3 regions of the Neobacillus sp. B4I6 genome follow, and region 3 is predicted to be linked to each of the others. Evidence: riboswitches for the same ligand, from Rfam matches in the RefSeq annotation. Region 3 holds a riboswitch; each other region holds the start of a gene.

The links. Region 3 has a riboswitch for thiamine pyrophosphate ahead of tenI (thiazole tautomerase TenI). Riboswitches for the same ligand answer to the same signal wherever they lie in the genome.
Region 1: linked by a shared signal. The riboswitch ahead of thiC (phosphomethylpyrimidine synthase ThiC) and the one ahead of tenI (thiazole tautomerase TenI) in region 3 are both predicted to bind thiamine pyrophosphate.
Region 2: linked by a shared signal. The riboswitch ahead of thiM (hydroxyethylthiazole kinase) and the one ahead of tenI (thiazole tautomerase TenI) in region 3 are both predicted to bind thiamine pyrophosphate.

The regions. Positions count from the first base shown of each region.
Region 1 covers NZ_JBNPWB010000002.1:1,498,195-1,506,168, forward strand. Annotated here, with positions in the region: gene QF028_RS09500 (SpoIID/LytB domain-containing protein) at 1-1,343, shown strand, start outside; partial or broken gene QF028_RS09505 (IS1182 family transposase) at 1,589-2,943, opposite strand; gene QF028_RS09510 (hypothetical protein) at 3,383-3,682, shown strand; TPP riboswitch at 3,740-3,854, shown strand; gene thiC (phosphomethylpyrimidine synthase ThiC) at 3,996-5,780, shown strand; gene QF028_RS09520 (serine protease) at 5,801-5,968, shown strand; gene QF028_RS09525 (small acid-soluble spore protein H) at 6,198-6,377, opposite strand; gene QF028_RS09530 (hypothetical protein) at 6,637-6,825, shown strand; gene QF028_RS09535 (hypothetical protein) at 6,866-7,000, shown strand; gene QF028_RS09540 (hypothetical protein) at 7,287-7,436, opposite strand; gene QF028_RS09545 (Ger(x)C family spore germination protein) at 7,452-7,974, opposite strand, start outside.
Region 2 covers NZ_JBNPWB010000002.1:2,657,846-2,665,819, reverse strand. Annotated here, with positions in the region: gene QF028_RS15235 (dicarboxylate/amino acid:cation symporter) at 14-1,279, opposite strand; gene QF028_RS15230 (response regulator) at 1,538-2,215, shown strand; gene dcuS (DcuS/MalK family sensor histidine kinase) at 2,258-3,871, shown strand; TPP riboswitch at 3,950-4,059, shown strand; gene thiM (hydroxyethylthiazole kinase) at 4,141-4,953, shown strand; gene thiD (bifunctional hydroxymethylpyrimidine kinase/phosphomethylpyrimidine kinase) at 4,969-5,787, shown strand; gene thiE (thiamine phosphate synthase) at 5,784-6,455, shown strand; gene thiW (energy coupling factor transporter S component ThiW) at 6,439-6,951, shown strand; gene QF028_RS15200 (acetylornithine deacetylase) at 6,977-7,974, shown strand, end outside.
Region 3 covers NZ_JBNPWB010000002.1:2,542,300-2,550,273, forward strand. Annotated here, with positions in the region: RNA gene ssrA (transfer-messenger RNA) at 1-82, opposite strand, end outside; tRNA gene QF028_RS14595 (tRNA-Ser) at 92-182, opposite strand; gene QF028_RS14600 (aldo/keto reductase) at 385-1,227, opposite strand; gene QF028_RS14605 (thiazole biosynthesis adenylyltransferase ThiF) at 1,313-2,329, opposite strand; gene QF028_RS14610 (thiazole synthase) at 2,326-3,093, opposite strand; gene thiS (sulfur carrier protein ThiS) at 3,095-3,298, opposite strand; gene thiO (glycine oxidase ThiO) at 3,309-4,448, opposite strand; gene tenI (thiazole tautomerase TenI) at 4,423-5,094, opposite strand; TPP riboswitch at 5,181-5,289, opposite strand; partial or broken gene QF028_RS14630 (aldehyde dehydrogenase family protein) at 5,417-5,596, opposite strand; gene QF028_RS14635 (FbpB family small basic protein) at 5,619-5,750, opposite strand; gene QF028_RS14640 (CBO0543 family protein) at 5,957-6,421, opposite strand; gene QF028_RS14645 (carbonic anhydrase) at 6,936-7,430, opposite strand; gene QF028_RS14650 (DUF2294 domain-containing protein) at 7,527-7,892, opposite strand.

The DNA.
Region 1 (7,974 bases), 1.0 Mb from region 3:
TACCTGTATTATCTTTAAACACACCAACATCAGGAGGCCGTGTGTCTAAAGGAAATATTACGGTTGAATTTTTTACAAAAGATAAAGTGAACGCAAATGGCTCTTATATCCCGCAGAAGTTAGAATACAAAAATGTTGCTGCATCACAGATCCGTGCTATGGTTGGCAATCGAATCATGAAGAGCTATCTTGTATCGAACATAACAGAGACGGACGAAACAATCACCGTAGAAGGACTGGGTGACGGTCATGGCGTTGGTTTAAGTCAATGGGGTGCCCAGAACCGTGCGCTTGATGGTCAAAAATATAATGAGATTCTTGCCTTCTATTATAAAGGAGCAGCAATTGTAAAAGACTATAATGAGCGACCAACAACGGTTGTACAAGTACCTTCCGAACCAATAGGACAAGCATCTGAAGAACAGACAGTACAAACACCTACAAACCCTGCTGGACAAATATCTGAAGATCCTGATGAACAGGTACCTGCAGACAAAGCTGTGCAAGCACCTACTGAAACCATTGAACCAACTGTGGCAGCAACTCCGATTTCAGACAAAATTGCTCCAAACATAAGTGAAGTAAAAGTCAGTGTTGATTACACGAAAAATAAAGCTTATATCTCTTTTCATTTCAATGAGAAAGCAAAGGTAACTGTTTATATTAAAGACAGTAAAGGTAATATTATAACCTATCTTTCAAAAGAAGCTGTAATAAATGCAGGTACCCTAAAGAAGGAATATACCATTAATTCTTTACCAAACGGAAAATACTATGCAGGGATCATTACTGAAGATTTGAGTAATAACCGATCTTCGACGTTGCCATCCTTTGAAGTAAAAAAAGTTGTGGCTATAAAAGACAAGACCGCTCCCAAATTTAGCAGCGTTAAGGCAAGTGTAGATAACACAAAAAATAAAGCCGGTATTTCTTTTAAAACAAACGAAACTGCATATGTAACCGTCTATATAAAAAGTAGTACGGGTAAGACCCTTAGCTACCTGAAAAAGGACGTTTTAACAAAAGCAGGTACAATCAACCTAGGATACAGCACTGCTTCCCTTGGAAATGGGAAATACTCTGTAGTGATGGCAGCGACAGACACAAGTAAAAACCGTTCGAGCGTGACAACTACTTTCGTTGTAAAAAAAGTAATCAAACCAAAAACGGGAAAAGTAACTGCATCGCGTCTTAATGTACGTGCAACAACATCAATCAAAAGCAAGGTAATTGGTACTTTAAAGAAAAATCAATCAGTAACCATTGTCTCAACAACAGGTTCATGGAAAAAAATCAAATTTGGTAAAGCAACAGGTTATGTTTCAAGTAAATATATAAAATAAAAAAGGCAGAGACTTCTCTCTGCCTTCAGATTGTCGAGAAAGGGTATTTTTCTCGGCAATTTTTTATTCTCAGCATTTAATTATTCATTGTACCTGCTAATGGGCCTGTTTATTTCCGCTCTAGGCACTTCGCTTTCCGCGGGCGGTCCGGGGAGCCTCCTCGGCGCTAGCGCCTGCGGGGTCTCCCCAGCCCCGTCCTCCCGCAGGAGTCTGCGTGCCTTCCACGGAAATCAACAGGGAGGTAATCAACCTAAAGAATTGCAACACACTTTTTCTAGCCTTGCTAATTGTGTTGCAATCTTTTTCATATTTTGGCAGGCTGCCGTAAGGAGAGCCTGTTCGTTTGCTTTCTTCGATCCCCTTAACCGGCAATAGCGAAGCCCGTGCAGCTCTTTTGAGTCTGCGAATCTTCGCTCAATTTTTTCCTTTCTAAATTTATAAAGCATTTTTCAAGATTTAGATAATCGATTTTCCCTTATCTTTTCCTTGTGCTCTTCCCAAACATGACGTGTCACTACTTTTACCTTATTTTTGGAGCGTGTACATTGAGAAAGAAGTGGGCAGTTTTCACATTTCTTCGAATCAGATTTATATTCTTTATCACCCTCACGGTTTGTTGTACTGTAGGGTAATTCTTGATTATTAGGACTTTATCATATGTAAATTTCCATTTTGGGATTAAACCAGTAGTAGGATGAAATCTTCTATGGGCAATTACTCCAAAGATATTTCGGTCAGATAATCCCTTACAAATCGGGTTCGTGAGATAACCGGAATTAAGTGCCACAGCTTCTACCTTAAATCCAAATCGTTGGACCTGACGGTCCAACCGGCTTAGGTAAGGAACAGAATCATGAACATTTCCAGGAGTAACATATACATCGGTAATAATGTTAAATATCATATCAGTAGTCCGGTGATCGAGATAACAAAACATTTCCTGCTTGTTTTCACGAGACATAAATCCGTATTCAGGATCAGTGGTACTAACCCGAATTTCTTTAGTTTCCTTCACTTCTTCCCTTTCCTTTAACGGCTTTTTTCCGTGAGCTAATCTGTCCTCTTCTACGGCTTTATTCAATTCATCAAAATATTCACGAGTCTCTACTTCAATTTCTTGTTTTGTGAATTTATATTTATTAGCGTTAGCCTTTAAATGAGTAGAATCCGAAAATAAGACACGACCACCTACCATTTTGTGATTCATTGCCTGGAGAACAATCTCATCAAATATTTCCTGAAAGATATCGGTACCTTTAAAACGATGTTGGCGAATCCAACTAATCGTTGAGTGGTGTGGAACAGGATCCTTAAATTTCAGGCCTAAAAACCAGCGGTAGGCAACATTCATTTCAATTTCTCTTTGTAATTGTCGCTCGGATCGGATGCCATAAATATAACCAATAAACATCATTTTAAATAGAATAGTGGGATCGGAAGGGCGTCCGTTATCATCACTATAATAAGGACGTACCTTTTCAATAAGGAATGAAAGATCAATATATTTATCGATTAAACGAAGAAGGTGATTGTCAGGAACCAATTCATCAATAGAAACAAATTCATATTCACTTTGGGTAGATACTCTTGGTTTAAACATAGATTTCACCACTCAATTTTTTATTGTTTGGTTGTGTTAAGAGCAGTGTATTATTGATTTTACAGCTCTGTTGATTTGCGCGGAAGGCACGCAGACTCCTGCGGGAGTACGGGGTAGGGGAGACCCCGCAGGCGCTTCAGCGCCGAGGAGGCTCCCCGGCACGCCCGCGGAAAGCGAAGTGCCTGGAGCGCAAATCAACAGACATGTTGCAAAGCCTATATATTAATAATATTATAATAAATTAACGCGGTGAATGGTTAAAGTTATTGTAGAAAATAAGAGGCTGTCGAAAGTTTCTCGACAGCCTGAGATCGTAGAAATAGTTACTCTATATTCGAACGGGGTGGAATGGAAAAAGAGCCAATTTTTTAGACTTGAAATAACCAAATAATTGTGATTTCATAATGAAGTAAACTTATAAAATGAAGGAGCGAGAAAGATGAAGTTTCCTAAAAATATTATACTAGATTCTGTTGCCGAACGTAAAAACCATGAAAGTTACGGAATAGAATTTATTCAGGAACTTGGAAATGATGATGCTGGATATTCCGAGATGGTAGTAATTATTTTCAAATACAAAGATAAATATTATAGTGTGGATATCCAACATGTAAATGGAGAAAACAATTACGACCATTGGGATGATGAAATAGATTGTCCAGAGGTAGTTAGGAAAGAGGCTATTCAATATTATTGGGAAGAAGTGAATTGCCGTAAAAAAGCGACTATATCACTTTAAATAATATTATGTGTTTCATTTTACCCGATACTCATATATAATGTAACTTAATTGAATATAAATAACTAGGGGAGCCCAATAAGTTGGGCTGAGAAAGAAACACGATGAAGTTTCTTGACTCTTGGGACCTGATCTGGATCATACCAGCGTGGGGAAGTTAGAATAGACAATCTTCAATGCACCTCTACTTCTGCATACATATTAGCCGGGTCCAACCATTTATGGTCCCGGCTTTTTGATGTACTTTTATACGCTTTTCCACTTGTTATGTTCTGTATCTCGTCCTTATATTCAAAAAAAGGAGAGATTAAGTATGTCAACGACTTCATTAAACGAACAAAATATTTCCATCATGTCTAGTTTTCCAGGAAGTAAAAAAGTATATGTAACAGGTTCGAGATCCGACATTAAAGTACCAATGCGTGAAATTGAGTTAAGCCCGACAACAGGTACGTTTGGTGAAGAGGAAAACCTTCCAGTACGCGTGTATGATACAAGCGGTCCTTATACGGATCTAAATTATTCTGTTGACATTTCAAAAGGTCTTCCTGCTATTCGAAGCACATGGATTCATGAACGATCAGATGTTGAAGAATATGAAGGTCGAGAAATTAAGCCTGTAGATAATGGGTATAAGGATGAAAAAGATCCTCGTGCCAATCATCACGTGTTTCCGGGTTTAAAGCGCAAACCATTACGTGCAAAAAAAGGGAAAAATGTCACACAGCTTCATTATGCAAAAAAGGGAATTATTACTCCTGAAATGGAATTTATCGCAATAAGGGAAAATATGAAACCTGAATTTGTTCGTGATGAAGTTGCAAAAGGTCGAGCGATTATTCCTTCTAATATCAATCATCCAGAGTCAGAACCTATGATAATAGGACGTAATTTTCATGTTAAAATTAACGCGAATATCGGTAACTCTGCTGTTTCATCATCCATCGAACAAGAGGTTGAAAAAATGACATGGGCGACTCGCTGGGGTGCTGATAATATTATGGATCTATCAACAGGTAAAAACATTCATAAAACACGAGAATGGATTATTCGAAACTCAGCTGTTCCTGTCGGCACGGTCCCCATTTATCAAGCACTTGAAAAAGTAAATGGTGTTGCTGAAGATCTTACATGGGAAGTTTACCGTGATACCTTGATCGAACAAGCGGAGCAAGGTGTTGATTACTTCACCATTCATGCTGGTGTTCTTTTACGATATGTCCCATTAACGGCAAAACGGTTAACAGGTATTGTATCCCGCGGTGGATCAATCATGGCACAATGGTGTTTACACCACCATAAAGAAAGCTTTTTATATACTCACTTTGAAGAAATCTGCGAAATAATGAAGTCTTATGATGTTGCATTCTCTTTAGGGGATGGATTACGTCCTGGGTCAATTGCAGATGCGAATGATGAAGCGCAGTTTGCAGAATTAGAGACTCTTGGAGAGCTAACAAAAATTGCTTGGGAACATGATGTACAGGTAATGGTTGAAGGACCTGGACATGTACCTATGCACCTAATTAAAGAAAATATGGATAAACAACTAGAAGTGTGTCAGGAAGCACCATTCTACACACTTGGACCTCTTACGACTGATATAGCACCTGGTTATGATCACATTACATCTGCTATTGGGGCTGCAATGATTGGTTGGTATGGCACAGCTATGCTTTGTTATGTAACGCCTAAAGAACATTTAGGTTTACCGAATAGAGAGGATGTTCGTGTAGGGGTTATTACTTATAAAATTGCCGCCCATGCTGCTGATTTGGCAAAAGGACATCCAGGAGCCCAAAAAAGAGATGATGCCTTATCAAAAGCTCGTTTTGAATTCCGTTGGAGAGATCAGTTTAATTTATCTTTAGATCCAGAACGAGCGATAGAATATCATGATGAAACTTTACCTGCGGAAGGTGCAAAAACAGCACATTTCTGTTCAATGTGTGGACCAAAATTTTGTAGCATGAGAATCTCTCAAGATATTCGTAATTATGCGAAAGAAAACAAACTTGATACGAAGGAAGCTATTGAAACAGGTATGAAGGAAAAAGCTAAGGAGTTTAAGCAATCTGGGGGCAGCATATATCAGTAACTTTCTTGGGAGGTTATACGATGAATGTTCAAAAGATTAACGAGGAAATTACGCAAATGAAAACTAGCCTTGCTTTTTTAGAGGAGCGTTTAAAGGAAATTCAGCAAAATTGTGATCATCATTTTGATGGCGATCAATATTATGAAAAATGTTTGAAGTGTAATAAGGTAAATGTATTATATTATTAAACAAAACTCGACAAAAAGATAATCTAACAAGAGGGTATTAAAAAGATAGCCATGTAACCTTACCTTGATTAATAATCAGGGTAAGGTTTTTTAGTTTTTTCTATAAATTCCCATAGTAAAAACTATAATCACTTATTATTATTACAAATGCGAAACGGAACTTGAAAACACCACTTTGAAGTGATGTTTTCTTAGGAACTATGCTTTCACTTGAAGAAGATTTAACTAATTAATGTTCTATCAGACTTGATACGGAAACACTTTGTTTACTATTTGGTTCATCGAGAGAGTGGATTGTAGTTGTTCCGTTTTGTTTGTCTACATGCTCAATATAAATACGTGTTCCGTTATACGTTACATTAGCCATAGTCGATGAATTAGAAATTTCCTGTGCTCGTTGTACGTCCATGTCACGACCTCCTTTCCGTATAAAAGCCATTTTAAGTATTTCCTTTGAACTACTTGTTATTCGTTTATTTTAGAAATGATGTTATTTAATTACCTTTTTTTGTACATTTTGGATTAAATGCGACATAACAGAGAAAAAAGGGATAAAGATCCTTTCGTGTTACTCTCTTTTTTGAATGAATAAGCGGGCAGGAAGGAAACAGGAGTTGTTTTGTATATTTTTCAAAATAAATCAGAGAATAAAAAGATGAAAGAAAATAATGGAGGAATTGACAATGAAGGAAAGTAATCGAAATCAGAACGATTCTGAAAATAAAATGAAAAAATTTAAAAACATAAATCAGTCAGCTCTAAACTACGTGCAGCCAGCTATTGAAAATGCGGCGGAGTCGTCTCGAGATGCAACTCAAAACTTAGTTAACAATACAATCAATAACCAAGAAACGTAATGGTTTAAGTCAATTGATAATAGTTTTGAAAGGGGATATTATGGAAGAGAATAAAAAGGTACCTCAGAAATTAAGTTATGAATCAGATGGAAAAATGGGTAAAAACAACAATAAGGTAAAGGCTAACAAAAAAGATCCGTCTGAATTTTTTAATACTACACAAAGCAGTGAATGAAAAATAAAAGAGGTATACCCTAAGCGGGTAGAATAAAAAATTTCGGCAGCCTTTAACTGCCGGGATCTTATGTTATAGAAATGCGAAAGAAGAAGTGCTCAAAATTTTGAGTGCTTCTTTTTTTACAGTTCTTTCAATACCGGGCCCGTTTTCCAAAAGGGAAATACGAAATAAGCCAAGAGGTAATTCAATAGTTCTTTGGGGAGTTAGGGGCAGTGATGCCCCTTGTTTACCCGACTTAACTATTAATGAATATGTTTTAAAAAATTTATAATTCAATTACAAATTAGGGTTCTTGTTTCTTTTTCCATGACGGATCACCATAATCGTGAAATTTTTGATTCAGCTTATAGAATGCCATAGGAAGTAATACGGATACTACAGTAGAAAAGATGATAAGGTTGGAGGGCAATCGGCCGATTACTCTTTCCCACATCTAGCTCGCCTCTTTCTATTGTTTTTCACTTTCAATTATTGCTCCAGGAGTTTGGACAAGGATGTCTGCTTGAACTTTAATGGTGCTTGTGGAAAAGTAATTTTTCCCATCATCCCAGTCTTGTTTGATTCGTTTCCATGTGTCATAATCTTCCCGTTGAAGATAACCACCTAACCCAAGAGCGTCAACTCTTAAATCTTCTTGAAAAGTTTTAATTGTTTTAGATACTTTTCGTTCAATTTCTTTTTCAACGGCTGTTTCCACTTTAGATAGGATTTTAGGATTCATGTAATCAAGAGAACCAAAAGACTCTCCAATTTGTCCTTCTGCCTCAATTTTAATATGAAACAGAATGTTTTCCTTATTCTTTGCCTCGACCTTCACACTGCTTTTTTCCCTTTTTATTTCATAAACAACTAGCTTATTCTCTACTTTTGTTTTCAAAATCCCCCCTTTATAGTCACCTGTTATCAAATTTAAACCTTCAGTGATATCACCGTTAATAAAGCCGATCATTTGATTATTATGACCATGAAAG
Region 2 (7,974 bases), 120 kb from region 3:
TTTCTGTAAATTATTATGCACTAATCGATTTATCTGTTTTGGTACTTTGAAGTTCATCAGTAGGGTGGAATTCGTTCTCCATCTTGGAAACTACTACAGTTGCCACACCATTTCCGATTAAGTTCGTAATCGCACGTGCTTCAGACATAAAACGATCGACACCTAGTAACAAGGCAATCCCTTCAACCGGTATTACCGGGAAAGCAGATAGAGTAGCAGCTAGTGTAATAAAACCAGAACCCGTTACACCGGCAGCACCTTTAGATGTCAACATAAGAATACCTAATAAAGTGATTTGATGCCAAATCGTAATATCGACATTGTAAGCTTGAGCAATAAAGAGCGCAGCCATTGAAAGATAAATAGCAGTACCATCTAAGTTAAAGGAATACCCGGTTGGAACGACAAGACCAACAACTGATTTGGAACAGCCGTATTTTTCAAGTCTTTCCATCATTCTTGGTAAAGCGGATTCAGAGGATGAAGTACCTAACACCAAGAGAATTTCTTCTTTAATGTAGGCGATGAATTTCAAAATATTAAAACCATATAGCTTCGCGATCCCACCTAGTACAAAGATGATGAAAAGAAACATCGTTGCATAAACGCTGCCCATCAATTTTCCAAGCGAGACTAACGAACCAAGACCAAAATTACCAATCGTATAGGCCATTGCACCAGATGCTGCAATGGGTGAAAATTTCATTACAATATTAACAATCTTAAAAAAGATTTCCGTAAATTGCTCAAACAAGGCAACAACTGGTTTCCCTTTTTGCCCTAAAGAAGCAAGTGCAATCCCAAACAGGACGGCAAAGAATAAAATCGGGAGCAGCTCGCCCTTCGCCATTGCCCCAACAAAATTATCAGGAATAATTCCTAAAATAAATTCAATAAATCCATGACTAGTTTCATTTGCTTGCGCGGTAAATTGTGAAATATCTCCGCCTTTTACGGAATCTGTATTAAACCCAGATCCAGGTTTGATCACATTAACTAAGAGCAAACCAATAGCCAAGGCAAACGTCGTTACAATTTCAAAATACAGGAGCGCTTTCCCGCCGATACGCCCAACCTTCTTCAAATCCCCCATGTTACCGATGCCAATGACTATTGTAAAAAATACAATTGGAGCAATGACCATTTTTATTAACTTGATAAAGATATCCGCCAAAACCTTTAATTCTGTACCGAATTTCGGAAAAAGAAATCCGATGACAATCCCAAGTACGATCCCCAATAATACTTGGACGGTCAAATTTTTGAAATTAATTTTCATTTCCTCATACACCCCTTTGTTTAGTAATTCTGTTAACGCTTTCATCCAGCCTAATCACATAATAAAAGAAAATTCAGATTATAGTAAGATTTTGGTCATATTGGTCTTATTGTTCCTTTTGTTATAGAAAATACCTTAGTTAACTCTCATAAAAATCGAACAAAATTGCTATCTATGAATTTACTATTTCAATAAAATAGGCCATGATAATAATATAAAGTGAAATATAATTTCATTTAATGTAAGGGGGAGCAGGGGATGTTTCCGTTAAAAGTACTATTGATTGAAGATGATCCGATGGTTCGAGAGGTGCACCGCCAATTCATTGATAGGATTGAAGGGTTTTCGATTATTGGAATCGCCTCTAATGGGATGGAAGGGTTAAGATTAGTGAAAGAACTCAGTCCGGATCTGGCGATTATCGATATTTATATGCCTTATATGGGTGGATTGGAAATGCTCAGCGAACTGCGTTCAGAGGCCTATTCTGTGGATGTGATTGCGATAACAGCTGCGAGCGATATAGAAACCATCCACCGTGTACGACAACAAGGGGCTGTTGATTACATCATAAAACCGTTTACCTTTGATCGAATTAAAAAGTCACTTGATAATTATAAAAACTATCGAGTCAAATTAGGAGAAAAGAAAGCTCTTTTACAGGAGGAGCTCGATCAAATTTTATTTATTGATAGCAAAGAAGAAAGTGAAAGAGAGAGTTTACCCAAGGGATTAAATATGAATACGTTAATAAAAATTACCGATTTCATTTCGCAGGAAAAAGAACCTATATCTGCGGAAGAAGTAGCGGAAAGCATCGGAATGGCTCGGGTAACGGCTCGAAGATACCTTGATTACTTAGAAAAAGAAGGAAAAGTCAAGATTCATATCCATTACGGCGGCGTCGGAAGACCAATCAACCGTTACGGTGTTTAAAGAAAATACCTTGAAAAGATTGCCTGTAAGAAAGGGGGAATCATGTTGGGGTGGAAAAAAAGGTTGGGCAAACCAAAACTTCGATTACAATCGACGATAACCCTGCTGGTTTGTATCGTGGTCGTGATGGCATTGTTAGTAACCGAGATTTTAATCACCAACAGAATTTCAGAAGAAACAGAGAATAGCCAAGCTGAAAAAGCAACAGATATTGCGAGAATTGTTGCAAAGTCTCCGATTGTCATGAATGGGCTTAAAAATAAAACAGCAGAGAAGGATATCCAAACATTTGCGAATGATATTAAACAATCAACGCATGTTGAATTTATCGTCGTGATGGACATGTATGGAACAAGAAAATCACATCCCAACCGCAACCTATTAGGTCTGCATTTTGTCGGTGGGGATGAAGGACCTGTCTTAAAAGGGAAAGAGCATATTTCCATTGCCAATGGGACATTGGGATTGTCTTTACGCTCGTTTGTTCCGGTGTATGATCAAGAAAATAAACAAATAGGAGCAGTCGCGGTTGGGATTTCTTTAGAAAAAGTTAATCAGGCGATTGAACAAAGTAGGAAAATTATTTTGATCGGTGTGGGAGTAGGAATTCTAGTTGGGATTCTAGGAGCCCTTATTCTAGCTAGAAAAATCAAAGCGATTCTTTTTGGACTTGAGCCGAGTGAGATGGCAAAATTGCTTGAGGAACGTAGTGCGATGCTTCAATCCACAAAGGAAGGAATTTTGGCAGTTGACCAGGATGCTTTTACCACTCTCGTAAATAATGAGGGGATCCGACTTCTTCAAAAAGCTGGCATTCATGGGCCCTTTTTAGGAAGAAAAGTGGATGACTACATGCCAAATTCAATGCTATCTTCTGTTCTAGGAACGGGGGAATCTCAATTAGACCAAGAACAAGAAATCAATCATATTACCATTTTAACCAATCGGGTTCCGGTTGTTGTCAAAGGAAAGATTGTCGGTGCGATTGCTACCTTCCGAGAAAAAACCGAAATCAAGCAATTAGCTGAACAATTAACCGGTGTAAAGCTATACGCGGAAGCACTGAGAACTCAGTCACATGAATTCATGAATAAACTGCATGTAATATCAGGTTTAATTCATATGAAAGACTATCAAATGGTCTCGTCATACATTACCAAAATTGTCGATCACCAACAAACTGAGGTAGAATTTGTTGTCAGTCGGTTTAAAGATCCTGTTTTAGCAGGTTTTATTTTAGGAAAACTTAGCTTCGCCAGGGAAAATGGATGTGAATTAATCATTGATGGGGAAGGAAGTCTACCTGAACCAGAGCAGCAGGAAATAACCCATGAAGTGGTAACGATTCTCGGAAATTTAATCGATAATGCACTGGATGCTGTTGCGGACCGTCCACATAAAAAAGTTACCTTAAGGTTTGACTTTTACGATGAAGTCCTAGCGTTGGAGGTCCATGATACAGGACAAGGAATCGATGAGGATGTAAGACATCACTTATTTATCAAAGGGTATTCTACCAAGGGTGAAAATCGCGGAATCGGTTTATCATTGGTGCAGAGAAGCTTGGAAAAATTAAATGGACAGATAGAAATTCATTCCCAAAAAGGAAAAGGGACAACATTTATTGTTACTTTCCCATATAAAAGCAAACAATAATAATGTTATGTTAACTGATACTTTTTCCTTTACATTCTAGTACCATAGGAATATTATGTAGTTAGTTAAATAAAGTATTAGATCTACTAGGGGTGCCCTGTAAACAGGCTGAGAGAAAATGGAGAAATTTTCAACCCTTCGGACCTGATCTGGGTAATACCAGCGGAGGAAAGTAGCCAAGTGAATGTTAATTATTTCTTTGACTAACTAACCAGGTCCATTATTGGATCTGGTTTTTTTATTTTAAAATAAGAAACGGGGAAATCGAGATGGAAAAAAATAGTTTGTATGAAACGTTGGAAGAAGTTAGAAAGGATAATCCGCTGGTACATAATATTACCAATGTGGTCGTTACGAATTTTACGGCAAATGGGCTCCTTGCCCTTGGTGCCTCACCGGTTATGGCATATGCAGCTGAGGAAGTAGCAGATATGGCCAAGATTGCAAGTTCATTAGTATTGAACATTGGAACATTAAACCCACAGACAGTAGAATCGATGATCATTGCCGGAAAAGCGGCCAATGAATCCGGTGTTCCCGTCATTTTTGACCCGGTTGGTGCAGGGGCTACCCGCTATCGAACCGAAACCGCGCAAAGAATTATGAACGAGGTAAAAGTCTCTGTGATTAGAGGTAATGCAGCCGAAATTGCCAATGTGGTTGGTGAAAAGTGGGAAATTAAGGGCGTCGATGCTGGGGATGCAAAAGGAAATATCATTGAACTAGCTATTACTTCAGCACAAAAATTAAATGGTCTTGTCGTCATCACTGGAAAAGAGGATGTCGTTTCGGATGGGAAAACAACCTATGTCGTGTCAAATGGACATCCAATTTTAACGAAGGTGACAGGCACTGGCTGTTTATTAACCTCTGTGATTGGAGCGTTTGCAGGAGTGGAAAAGGACCTGCTTCAAGCTTCAGTGGCTGCTTTAACGTATTATGGAATCGCGGCAGAGAAGGCAGCAGCAAAAACAGTTGAAATGGGACCTGGAAGTTTCCAAATCGAATTCTTAAACCAATTAACTTTAGTTTCTTCCGAAGATATCATTTCACATGCTTCTGTTAAACAATTCAATCGATAACTGGGGGTAATTTAAATGAAAAAAGCATTAACAATCGCTGGTTCTGATAGCGGCGGTGGAGCAGGAATTCAAGCGGATTTAAAGACATTTCAGGAATTAGATGTTTTCGGGATGTCGGCTTTGACTGCAGTAACGGCCCAAAATACATTAGGCGTCCATGCTGTCTATCCAATGACGGCTGAGGCAGTCGTAAAACAGATCGAAGCGATCGGCGAAGATATCGGTACGGATGCGGTGAAAACAGGAATGCTTTTTAATGCTGAAATAATCGAGGCCGTCGCTGCACAGCTTAGAAATTATCAATGGCAAAATATTGTTGTCGATCCTGTCATGATTGCAAAGGGTGGCGCTTCTTTGTTGCAAATGGAAGCCATTTCTGCCATGAAAAAATACTTATTGCCGCTAGCAACGGTAATCACCCCGAATATTCCAGAAGCGGAAGTACTAACGGGCATGTCGATTCTGACAGTGGAAGATAAACTGGAGTCTGCTAAAAGACTACTTGCGTTAGGCGTAAAAAATGTCGTGATTAAGGGCGGCCATGATGAAAATGTGTCTGAATCCACTGATTTATTATTTGATGGAAAGGAATTTTACTACTTTACCAGCAAGAGAATTCAGACAAAGAACACACATGGAACAGGTTGTACTTTTTCCGCAGTAATTACTGCTGAACTAGCAAAAGGGGAAACTCTTTATGAAGCAGTTTGTATAGCAAAGGATTTTATTCAGTCCGCAATTGAAAACCATTTGGAGATCGGGCAGGGACATGGTCCAACTAACCATTGGGCATATCGAAAAAGAAAAATTGCAAAGGAACTGGCTGAATTATGAAAAACTTACGAGCGGCTTTAAGTGTTTATTTTATCATGGGCAGCACCAACTGTTTAAAGGATCCAGTCGAAGTTTTAAAAGAGGCGATTGCCGGAGGGATTACACTTTTTCAATATCGAGAAAAGGGTGACGGCGCATTAACTGGAGCTGACAAATATACACTCGCGAAAGAACTCCAAGCCATTTGCAGAGCACATCATATCCCTTTCATTGTTAATGACGATATCGAGTTGGCTGTTGCAATTGATGCGGATGGTGTACATATCGGACAAGAGGATGAAACGGTATACACAGTTCGAGAGAAGATCGGCGATAGGAGAATCCTTGGGGTTTCCGTCCATTCAACGGAAGAAGCAATGACTGCAATAAGCGGTGGTGCTGACTATTTTGGCATTGGTCCTGTTTTTCCGACAAAAACAAAGTTGGATGCCAAACCATCACAGGGAACAATACTGATCGAAAAATTACGAAAAGATGGCATTGATATTCCGATTGTTGGGATCGGAGGGATCACGGTAGAAAACGCTCAATCGGTAGTGGAAGCTGGGGCAGATGGGGTTTCCGTTATTACGGCCATAAGCCATGCAGAATCACCAATCGAAGCAGCCAGGGCGTTAAGAAATAGTGTCGGTATTAATGAGAGGTATTCAAATGAACAAAACACATAAACTGACGTTAACTGCGATGATGATAGCCATTGGTACCATTTCAAGCAACCTGTTCTATATACCGATTGGATTTACAAAGGTCTTCCCGGTTCAGCACTTTTTGAACGTTTTATCAGCCGTTCTTTTAGGACCTTATTATGCTATAGCTCAAGCCTTTTGTGTATCCCTGTTAAGAAACCTGATGGGAACAGGTTCGATTTTTGCCTTTCCTGGAAGTATGGTTGGAGCTTTACTGGCCTCGCTATTATTTTTGAAAACTAGAAAGATCTATCTTGCTTTTATCGGAGAAGTAATTGGAACGGGTATCATTGGGGCACTGCTTTCTTACCCAATCGCTACTCTTTTTCTCGGTCAAAAGGCAACATTATTTGGGTTTATTCCATTATTTATATTTAGCTCGTTTGCTGGAGCGCTGATTGGATTTATTATTTTAACCGTCTTTTTAAGAAAGAAAGTTTTGATTGTTAGTGAAAATGATACCACTATCAGGAACTAATCATAGATAGTAAGGGAGTATACAAATGAAAGAGGACTTGCTTGAAAAAATCTCACAAGAAGTTGAAGCGAGAGAAGCGGAATTAATCGAATTGTTGACCACGCTTATCGCATTTCCAACCGTTAGTCCTCCTGCACGGAATACAAATGATGTCCAGGAATTTATAAAAGGGTATTTAGAAAACATGGGATTTTACACGGATAAGTGGGATGTCTATCCCGGAGATCCGAATGTGGTTGGCAATTTACCTGGAGAATCTTCTGATCAATATCATAGTTTGATTGTAAATGGTCATGTGGACGTGGCGGAGGTAGGTGATCATTCAGAGTGGGACCAATCTCCTTTTTCTGCCTATTGCAAAGATTCTTATATCTATGGACGTGGTGTGGCCGATATGAAGGGCGGGATTGCGGCATCACTAATCGCAATTAAACTTTTAAAAGATCTGGGTATCCCACTCAAAGGTGATCTTCAATTTCAATCTGTTATCGGTGAAGAAGTTGGAGAGGCTGGGACGCTGGCGTGCACTGAGAAGGGTTATACCGCTGACTATGCAGTAGTGGTTGATACAAGTGATTTACATATTCAAGGACAAGGCGGAGTCATAACTGGATGGATTACCATTCAAAGTAAAGAAACTTTTCATGATGGAATCCGCCGGAAGATGATTCATGCAGGTGGCGGCGTAAAAGGGGCCAGTGCAATTGAGAAAATGATGAAAATAATTTCTGGGCTCCAAGACCTAGAACGCCATTGGGCCATTACGAAGAGTTATGAAGGCTTTCCACCCGGCACAAATACGATAAATCCGGCAGTGATTGAAGGTGGCAGGCATGCAGCATTTGTGGCCGATCGCTGTGCTCTATGGGTTACGGTTCATTTTTACCCGAATGAAGACTATGAAGAGGTTATTAAAGAAATAGAACAACATATTGGTGCAGTTGCAGCGGCAGATCCGTGGCTTCGCGAGAATCCGCCACAGTTTGTTTGGGGCGGAAAATCAATGATTGTTGATCGTGGTGA
Region 3 (7,974 bases):
AGGCTTTATCGTTTTTACGAGGACGATTCCCTCGACTCGCCATATAAGCTCAAACTATCCCTGTCGATACCAAGACATCCCCATTATATAATGGCAGAGAAGAAGGGATTTGAACCCTCGCGCCGGTTACCCGACCTACACCCTTAGCAGGGGCGCCTCTTCAGCCACTTGAGTACTTCTCTGTAATAAAAGCTTACCGTCAGTTCCGTTAAGAACTTACAAGAGAAATATATCATGTCTGCTAAATGGATGATAGCTGTAAATTTTGGTAGTTCAAAAGTCCTAGTTATATCATTAGAACTTTTGGTTAACATATATTAGAATATTTGTATTAAAAAAATAAGGCCTCTCTTATGATTGGATGAGGCCGCAAGTTCATACGGTTTAAAATTCTTCGTATTCTGCAGGATCTTGGTTGTTTATTCTGCCATCAGGGCGAGTTAATCCTGAAATGATACTCATTTCTATTTCATCTAAGGAGAAATCAAAAATAGATATATTTTCAAGCTGCCTTGCAGGAGATGATGATTTAGGAATGGCAATGGCCCCAAGTTGATAATGCCAACGTAAAATAATTTGTGAAATAGACTTGTTATGATGATCGGCAATCTGTTGAAGGGTATCATTTTGTAAAACTTCATTTGCTCGAGCTATTGGGCTCCAGGATTCCGTTGTAATGTTATTTTCTTCATGCCATTTTCTTTGTGGTGCTTGATTGAATAATGGGTGTAATTCGATTTGGTTAATGCTAGGTTTCACACCTGTTTCTTTTTCTAAACGCTCTATATGTTCAGGTAAGAAATTACAGACACCGATCGAACGAATAAGCCCCCATTTTTTAGCATCAATTAATGCTTCCCAAGCTTCCAAGTATATGTCCTGTTTAGGATTTGGCCAATGAATGAGATATAAATCATAATAATCTAGATTTGCTCGAAATAACGATTCTTGAATGGTCGCAACCGCCCTGCCATAGGTTTGATAGCGACCGGGAAGTTTCGATGTAATCTTTAATTTTACTCTTGGAACAGAACTGCGTCTAACAGCCTCCCCAACCGTGCCTTCATTTTCATAATTATAAGCAGAATCTATTAGTCTATATCCCATATCAATTGCACTTAAGATCGAATGAACACCATCATTCCCTCTTAGCTTATATGTACCCAAACCGATTACTGGCAAAGTAAGCCCATCATTAAGTGTAATTTCTGGAATTGATTTATCCATCATTAATCACTCCATTCCATAATTATCAAGTTTAGCATAATTTTGGTAACATTTCATGGAAAGACTTCATCGCAAGTGGTTGTCATTACCCTAAGTATCGATGGTATAGTGCCTTTGCTTCGGAAATATCCTTGGTTCCGTGGACTAACACCCTTCCGTCTTTAAAAATGACTAATCGGAGCGGATCCACTGTATATGATAATAGATACGGATTTCTCTGTACTGTTCCCCCTTGATTTGCCAATAATTTTTCTAACGCTACTAAGTCACGCAAGGCGGTAAGCGCAGGACGTATCTGAACAGAATCTCTTCCACAGAGGACAGCTGTCTTGGTTTGATTTTCAAAAGCTAAATAGGGGAAGGAACGTTCTTTCCCACAGGTTGGACAATCTTCTTTTTTCAATTTATCTACCTTGATCGTACTATGTTGATTTTTCCACAAGTCAAAAGACACGAGTTTGCTCCGAAGAGAATCCAGATCGCCAACCAAAATTTTCAAGGCTTCACTTATTTGATACGCAACGACCATGTTCACAGCTGGACTTATAATTCCAGCTGTGTCACAGGTTAATCCGCCTAGCGGAACGGTTTCAAGTAAGCAAGCAAGGCAAGGTGTTTTTTCTGGAATAATCGTGTAGGATATGCCGTAGCTTCCCACGCATGCCCCGTAAATCCAAGGGATGCCCACCTTTTGTGCTACATCATTCATGATCATTCTTGTTTCGAAATTATCGGTTGCATCAATCATCAGATCCACATTTTGAGCCCAGTCAAGAAGCTCGGTGACGGAGGCATCACCAATGATTGCCTCAATCAGCACCGAAGAGTTAATCGCTGTTAAGCGGTTTTTGGCTGCGATGACTTTGGGAATTCGGTTTTTGGCATCTTCTTCAGCATAGAGCTGCTGTCGCTGTAAATTCGACCATTCGACATAATCCCGATCCACAATGGTTAGTTTCCCTACTCCAGCACGGACAAGGGCTTCGGCACTTCCTGAACCGAGTGCTCCCATTCCGATGATAAGTACATGTTTCATGGAAATTAGCTGCTGTCCGTCTTTCCCAATCGGTGAAAATAGTTCTTGTCGTGAGTAGCGATTCACCCGATACTCATTCCTTCCTTGGGACTGCTGGCTGTCGCATATCTCTTTTTCTCGATTCGGCCGGCTTCAAAGCCTAATCGTCCCGCTTCGATCGCTAGACTCATGGCTCGAGCCATTTTGACCGGATCGTTTGCTGCTGAAACAGCCGTATTTAATAACACCCCATCAGCACCTAATTCCATCGCCAATGCTGCATCAGCTGGGGAGCCAATACCAGCATCCACAATCACAGGTACGACCGCTTGCTCGATAATAAAGCCTAGATTAACAGGATTGATGATCCCTTGACCGGATCCAATGGGCGAGGCCCCAGGCATGACCGCATGACAGCCCACTTCTTGGAGCTTTCGAGCTAAAACCACGTCATCGGATGTATAGGGGAGGACAATAAATCCTTCCTTCACTAATTCTTCCGTTGCTTTAAGGGTTTCAATCGGGTCAGGAAGCAAGGTGTGATCACAGCCAATCACTTCCACTTTAATCATATCGCATAGTCCTGAAGCTTTCGCTAGTTTTGCGATCCGGACCGCCTCTGCGGCTGTTTTTGCTCCAGCAGTATTAGGCAGAAGCTTATATTTTTGAGTGTCGAGCTGTTCTAAAAAATTCGGCTGGCTTGGTTCAAAAATATTCATTCGTCTCACCGCAAACGTGAGGATTTCTGCTTTCGACACTTCCACTGCTGCCTTTTGGATTTCAAAGCTTGGATACTTTCCGGTACCTAGTAACAAACGAGATTGAAAGGATAATGAACCTATTTTTAACATGTCAACCGCCTCCTACAAAATGGACTATTTCGATTCGATCTTTATCTGATATTCTCGTACTTTGGTGCTCTAACCTGGTTAATATTTCACCGTTCACTTCCACAACAACGACCTTATCTTGGATGTCATGATGTTTGAGAACATCTGAAACAGATACGATATGGTCGGGTAATTGGATCCACTCGCCATTAACTACTACCTTCATGGTATACCTCCTAACTAACCGTTTCTTTGTGCCGTTCTAGGTGAAAAGCAGAGAGTAGTTCCTGATCTAGTAAGCTACCTGACACTAGGTCCGCAACTAGTTCCCCTGTAATCGGGCTTAATAAAATTCCATTTCGAAAATGGCCTGCTGCCACGAACAACCCACGCCAGCTTGGATGTTCGCCCATATAAGGGATTCCATCGCCTGTCTGCGGTCTGACTCCAGCCCATACTCGCTCCCATGCTGCCTCCTTAATCTGTGGAACTAATTGAGTCGCTCTTTCTATCAATGTAGCAATCCCTTCAGGAGTTACCTTGGTATCAAAGGTATTTTCAATCACAGTCGCACCTATATAAATTTCCCCATTTCGTTTGGGTACTAAATAACAACGTTTGTCGGAGAAAATGGTCGCGTTGATGATCGGCTTTTCTGTTCTAATCGAAAAGCATTCTCCTTTAACCGGATACACAGGAATATCGATTCCTGATTCTTGCATTAATTTCGCCGCCCAAGCTCCAGTGGCAACAACCACCTGTTCACAATGGATGACGCCCTTGCTGGTGTTTACCCCTTTAACTTGACCGTTTTCATAGACAAAAGACAGAACCTCCGTCTCTTCCCATATTTTGGCACTAAAATGTTCCGAGGCTTTTGCATAAGCTTGTGTTAACTTTGCTGGTTGTACATGCCCATCATGAGGGAGATACATCCCTCCAGCTACACGTGGTGAAAGAGATGGTTCCAGTTCACGTAGTTCCTGTGGATCGAGCCAGGTTATTGTTGGATCCCATTTTTTTTGGAAGATGACTTGTTTTTTTACTTCAATCGCTATTTCTTCGGTTTCGGCAATTTTCACCATTCCTTTATTCACATACTCAATATCAATTCCCGTATATTCAAACAACTCACTTGCGAGCGTTGAAAACATCGCTTGACTTTTTAAAGCTAGCTGGAATAAAGGACCGTCTTGTTCCAGCTCTGCTTGTGCTGCTAACATTCCGGCAGCCGCACTGGAAGCTTGGCAAGCGACTCGTTCCTTCTCAATTATGACAACTTTTCTTCCCCTTTTTGCGAGCTGATAGGCAATCGAGGACCCGATAATTCCTCCTCCGATAATGGCCACATCAAATGAATTTTCCACTTTGTTCATCTCCATTTAATTCATTTAGGTAAGCCTTAACTGCTGCTAATGGATCGTGAGCATCTAAAACTCCTGACATGACTGCGATCCCTTTTGACCCTGCTTGAAGTACCTGCCCCGTATTTTCAGTTGTAATCCCTCCGATGGCTATTACCGGGATGTCTAATTGGGTGAGCTTTGCTAATTCCTCTAGTCCTTTTGGGGTCTTCCCCGGTTTTGATTGCGAAGGAAAGACATGGCCAAATAGCACGTAATCAGCACCATTCTCTTTTGCATGTTGTCCTTCCTCGTAGGAGTGGATGGAGTTCCCGAGCAAAAGCTGAGGAAAATTTTCTTTAACAAGCCCTGCATCTAAACTATGGAAGGCTAATTGAACTCCTCTAGCCCTTGTAACGCAGGCAACATCGACTCGGTCATTAATGATAATCTTTGATAGTGGGATGTTTTCATTTGTTAACTGTTGGACGGCTTGGAAAAGTTCCTTGGCTGTTTTTTGTTTTTCCCGCAAATGAATCGCGGTTATATATGGATGAATTTCGCTTACAATTTCACATAACTGTTCGATTGGCATTCTCCCATTGGAGATAATATGTAACTCTTTATCTTTTACACTAGTTGAAATACCCGTTCCCCCTTTTAAGCCAATTCCGTCGATCGAAGGCCTAAAGTGAAAAACAAAAAACCACTTTCTTTAGGTAAGAAAGTGGTCGAAAATTCGAAATAGAAACATACGTTCTTCAAATATCCCGTTTTCCACTTCCCTACGCTGGTATTACCCAGATCAGGTTCATAGAGTCCCGAAGTAGTACTTCAATCTCAGCCCTTTAAAAAGGCACCTCTAGCGGAATTGCGTCATTTATTTAATTGTCATGTAATGATTTCCCTGCATGGATAATGTTAACACTTCAGGCAGAAATGTCAAATGTTTTTCTTTTTCAAAATTGAACGTGCATACTTGTCTGTTAGATTGCTGAAGTAAATTTACTTTTTATCGCCCCTTCAACTGCCAAATCAATGTCGGCATCATCAAATATATAAATGGTGCATGACCTCCCAGCTCCATTGAAACACGCTTAAGTGTATCTGCAGATTGTTTCACAAGTACCTTACCTACCTCTATTGGAACCGGTAAAAGTAATTTTTCGAACAGCTTCGCTTGCCATAAAAAAACTAGCTATATTAAGCTAGCTTTTTAACCTCATGGCGTTTTTCTATACGCTTTTCAATTTTTTCGATTGCTTGTTTATCTTTAAGTAATTCTTGCTTATTCTCTTTTATTAACTCTTCAAATGATTTTTTATGCTTACGCATTATAACACTCTTTTCTTTTCTTTTTTAGATCGGTCTATTATAACATATCTGAATAATAAAACAATTCTGTTAGTTAAAAATAATAGAAAAATTAATTAGAATATTATTTTTGAAAAATGCGAAAGAGCAAAAATGGCTCGTAGTTATTAAAAGAAAAGCAATAGATAGATAGATAAAGAAATGGTAAACCTTGCAATGAAGATTCCTTAAATATATCTTTCATTCCTGTTTATCAATTGCATAAGGAAACGGATGAACATCATTAGAAGAAAGGTGCTTATAAATGTGTATATCCATGTCCATGTATGGTATTTAATTAATTCGGTATATCTTTCAAAAAAAAACTCAATTATCGTTAAAACAGTGGTGTACAAAATACATTGTAGAACAATGTTGAGATATCTTGAATGATAAGTCGTTTGATAAAAGTAAATACAAACAACTGGAAATAGAAGATTTTCATAAAGAAGGCTGGAACTAAAATAGTTACTTAAAAATCTCACTGGATATTCGAGCATTTTCTCTTCTACAACAAGAACACCAAAAAACGTTGAAAAACAAGAGGCCACTGAAAAAATTAAAATCCAATTTTTGATTGGTGGTTTTCTTAAACTAGAAAACAATAGGGTTATCCCGATTATGAGCAGTGACCACAATATTATTCTTTCCATAGATAAAATAGTCCCCTATCTTTACTTTGCTTATCAATGAGTATAACCAAAGTAAAGATAAAAGATTTTATCAATTGCATAAAACCCATTAAAAAAAACGCTTTCCGGAAAAGCGCCCGATTGATGCTTCTACTAATTCTTTAGCAATTCCCTTTACCCAATAAGAATCGTTACTAAGGAAATTATGTATTACTTCAATATCCAAAAAACTTTTATTGGTACTTATAGTAAATCCATCATTGTTTGTCCAATCCAAGCGGTCTACACATCCAGGAAAAATTGAAGCAAGTATAGGAAAAAAGAAACACAGGAACTTGCTGTTATGGTCGATACATTCAGACCGCTGTATTCGTGAAAAAGGCACATGAGTTAGTATGAGCAGCTGGCTATCAAAATAAATTCAATAATAGTTTAATTACTGTAACAATAATTAAAATACAAAACAAAAAGTCTTAATCCCTATAATTGGAGGAATTAAGACTTTTATTTCATTATATACATAAGCAATAGTTTCTTAGACAATTTCTGATAGCTTTTCATTCCCCTGATCAATATATAATTCTTTGACCTTAACTTGTGACGGCAGCAGCGGATGATTGCGTATGATGTTGACAGTTTTTTGTACGCTATCCGTTAAAGTTTTGCCTCCCTGTAGCCATACACTTACCGTACCCTCAGGAAATTCCGGCATGCAATTTTTATAAAGATAATCTAATGTTTGAATCTTGTCCTGTAATTCTTTGTTTTTATATATTTTGTTCAGTATATCCCCAGTATTCTTTTGATAATCATTTGTGGAGACCAAAACGATTTCCTCAACATTATCCTGATACACAGCAATAATGATGTCCCTCATTAAATCGTCGAAGGGGTGTGAAACGACTGGCTGATATGTTTGTAAGATGATCATGTTTTCCGGATTGACATTGGTTTCCTCTTTAATGAATCGTTCTAATTTCTGCTCCATTCCAATCACAAATAGTACTTTTTTCTTTTCATCTCTAGACATCAAATTCACCCCATAAATGTTTTGAATTTTGTTCCAAATAAGTTTCCTGACTCTTTCTTATATGAAAAATGCGAGTCCGAACATATCCTTTTGTTTTTAACATAATTTGCTTTGCAGGTCACTGGAAAGTTTAAAGACCATTACTCGTTCTCCAGTTTGTGTACTAATATCGGTGTGAAAACTTACTACTTCTTCCCCTGTTATCGTTAAGATAATTTCTTTTAAATCATCCAGACCGGATTCCACTAAACTGTTGCGATGTTCTTTTACTGATAACAATCCTTCTTTATCCAGACATACTGTATATTCAGCAGCAGTTAGTATACCGCGGAGTATTACAATCACCATATCCCGTAAGATATCCGATTTAACAGATACGGAGCCTCGTCCAAGATAATTTTTCTCCCAATGTGTTAAAGCTTTGCTTATTTCAGCTTCAAGTGTTCCTTTTGTTTTTTCCATACCGATTCCTTTTCCTTTTTTCATAGTTACATTCATAGATGGCCAAATATTGCCTATAATATTCTAAAAAACAATCTTTTCC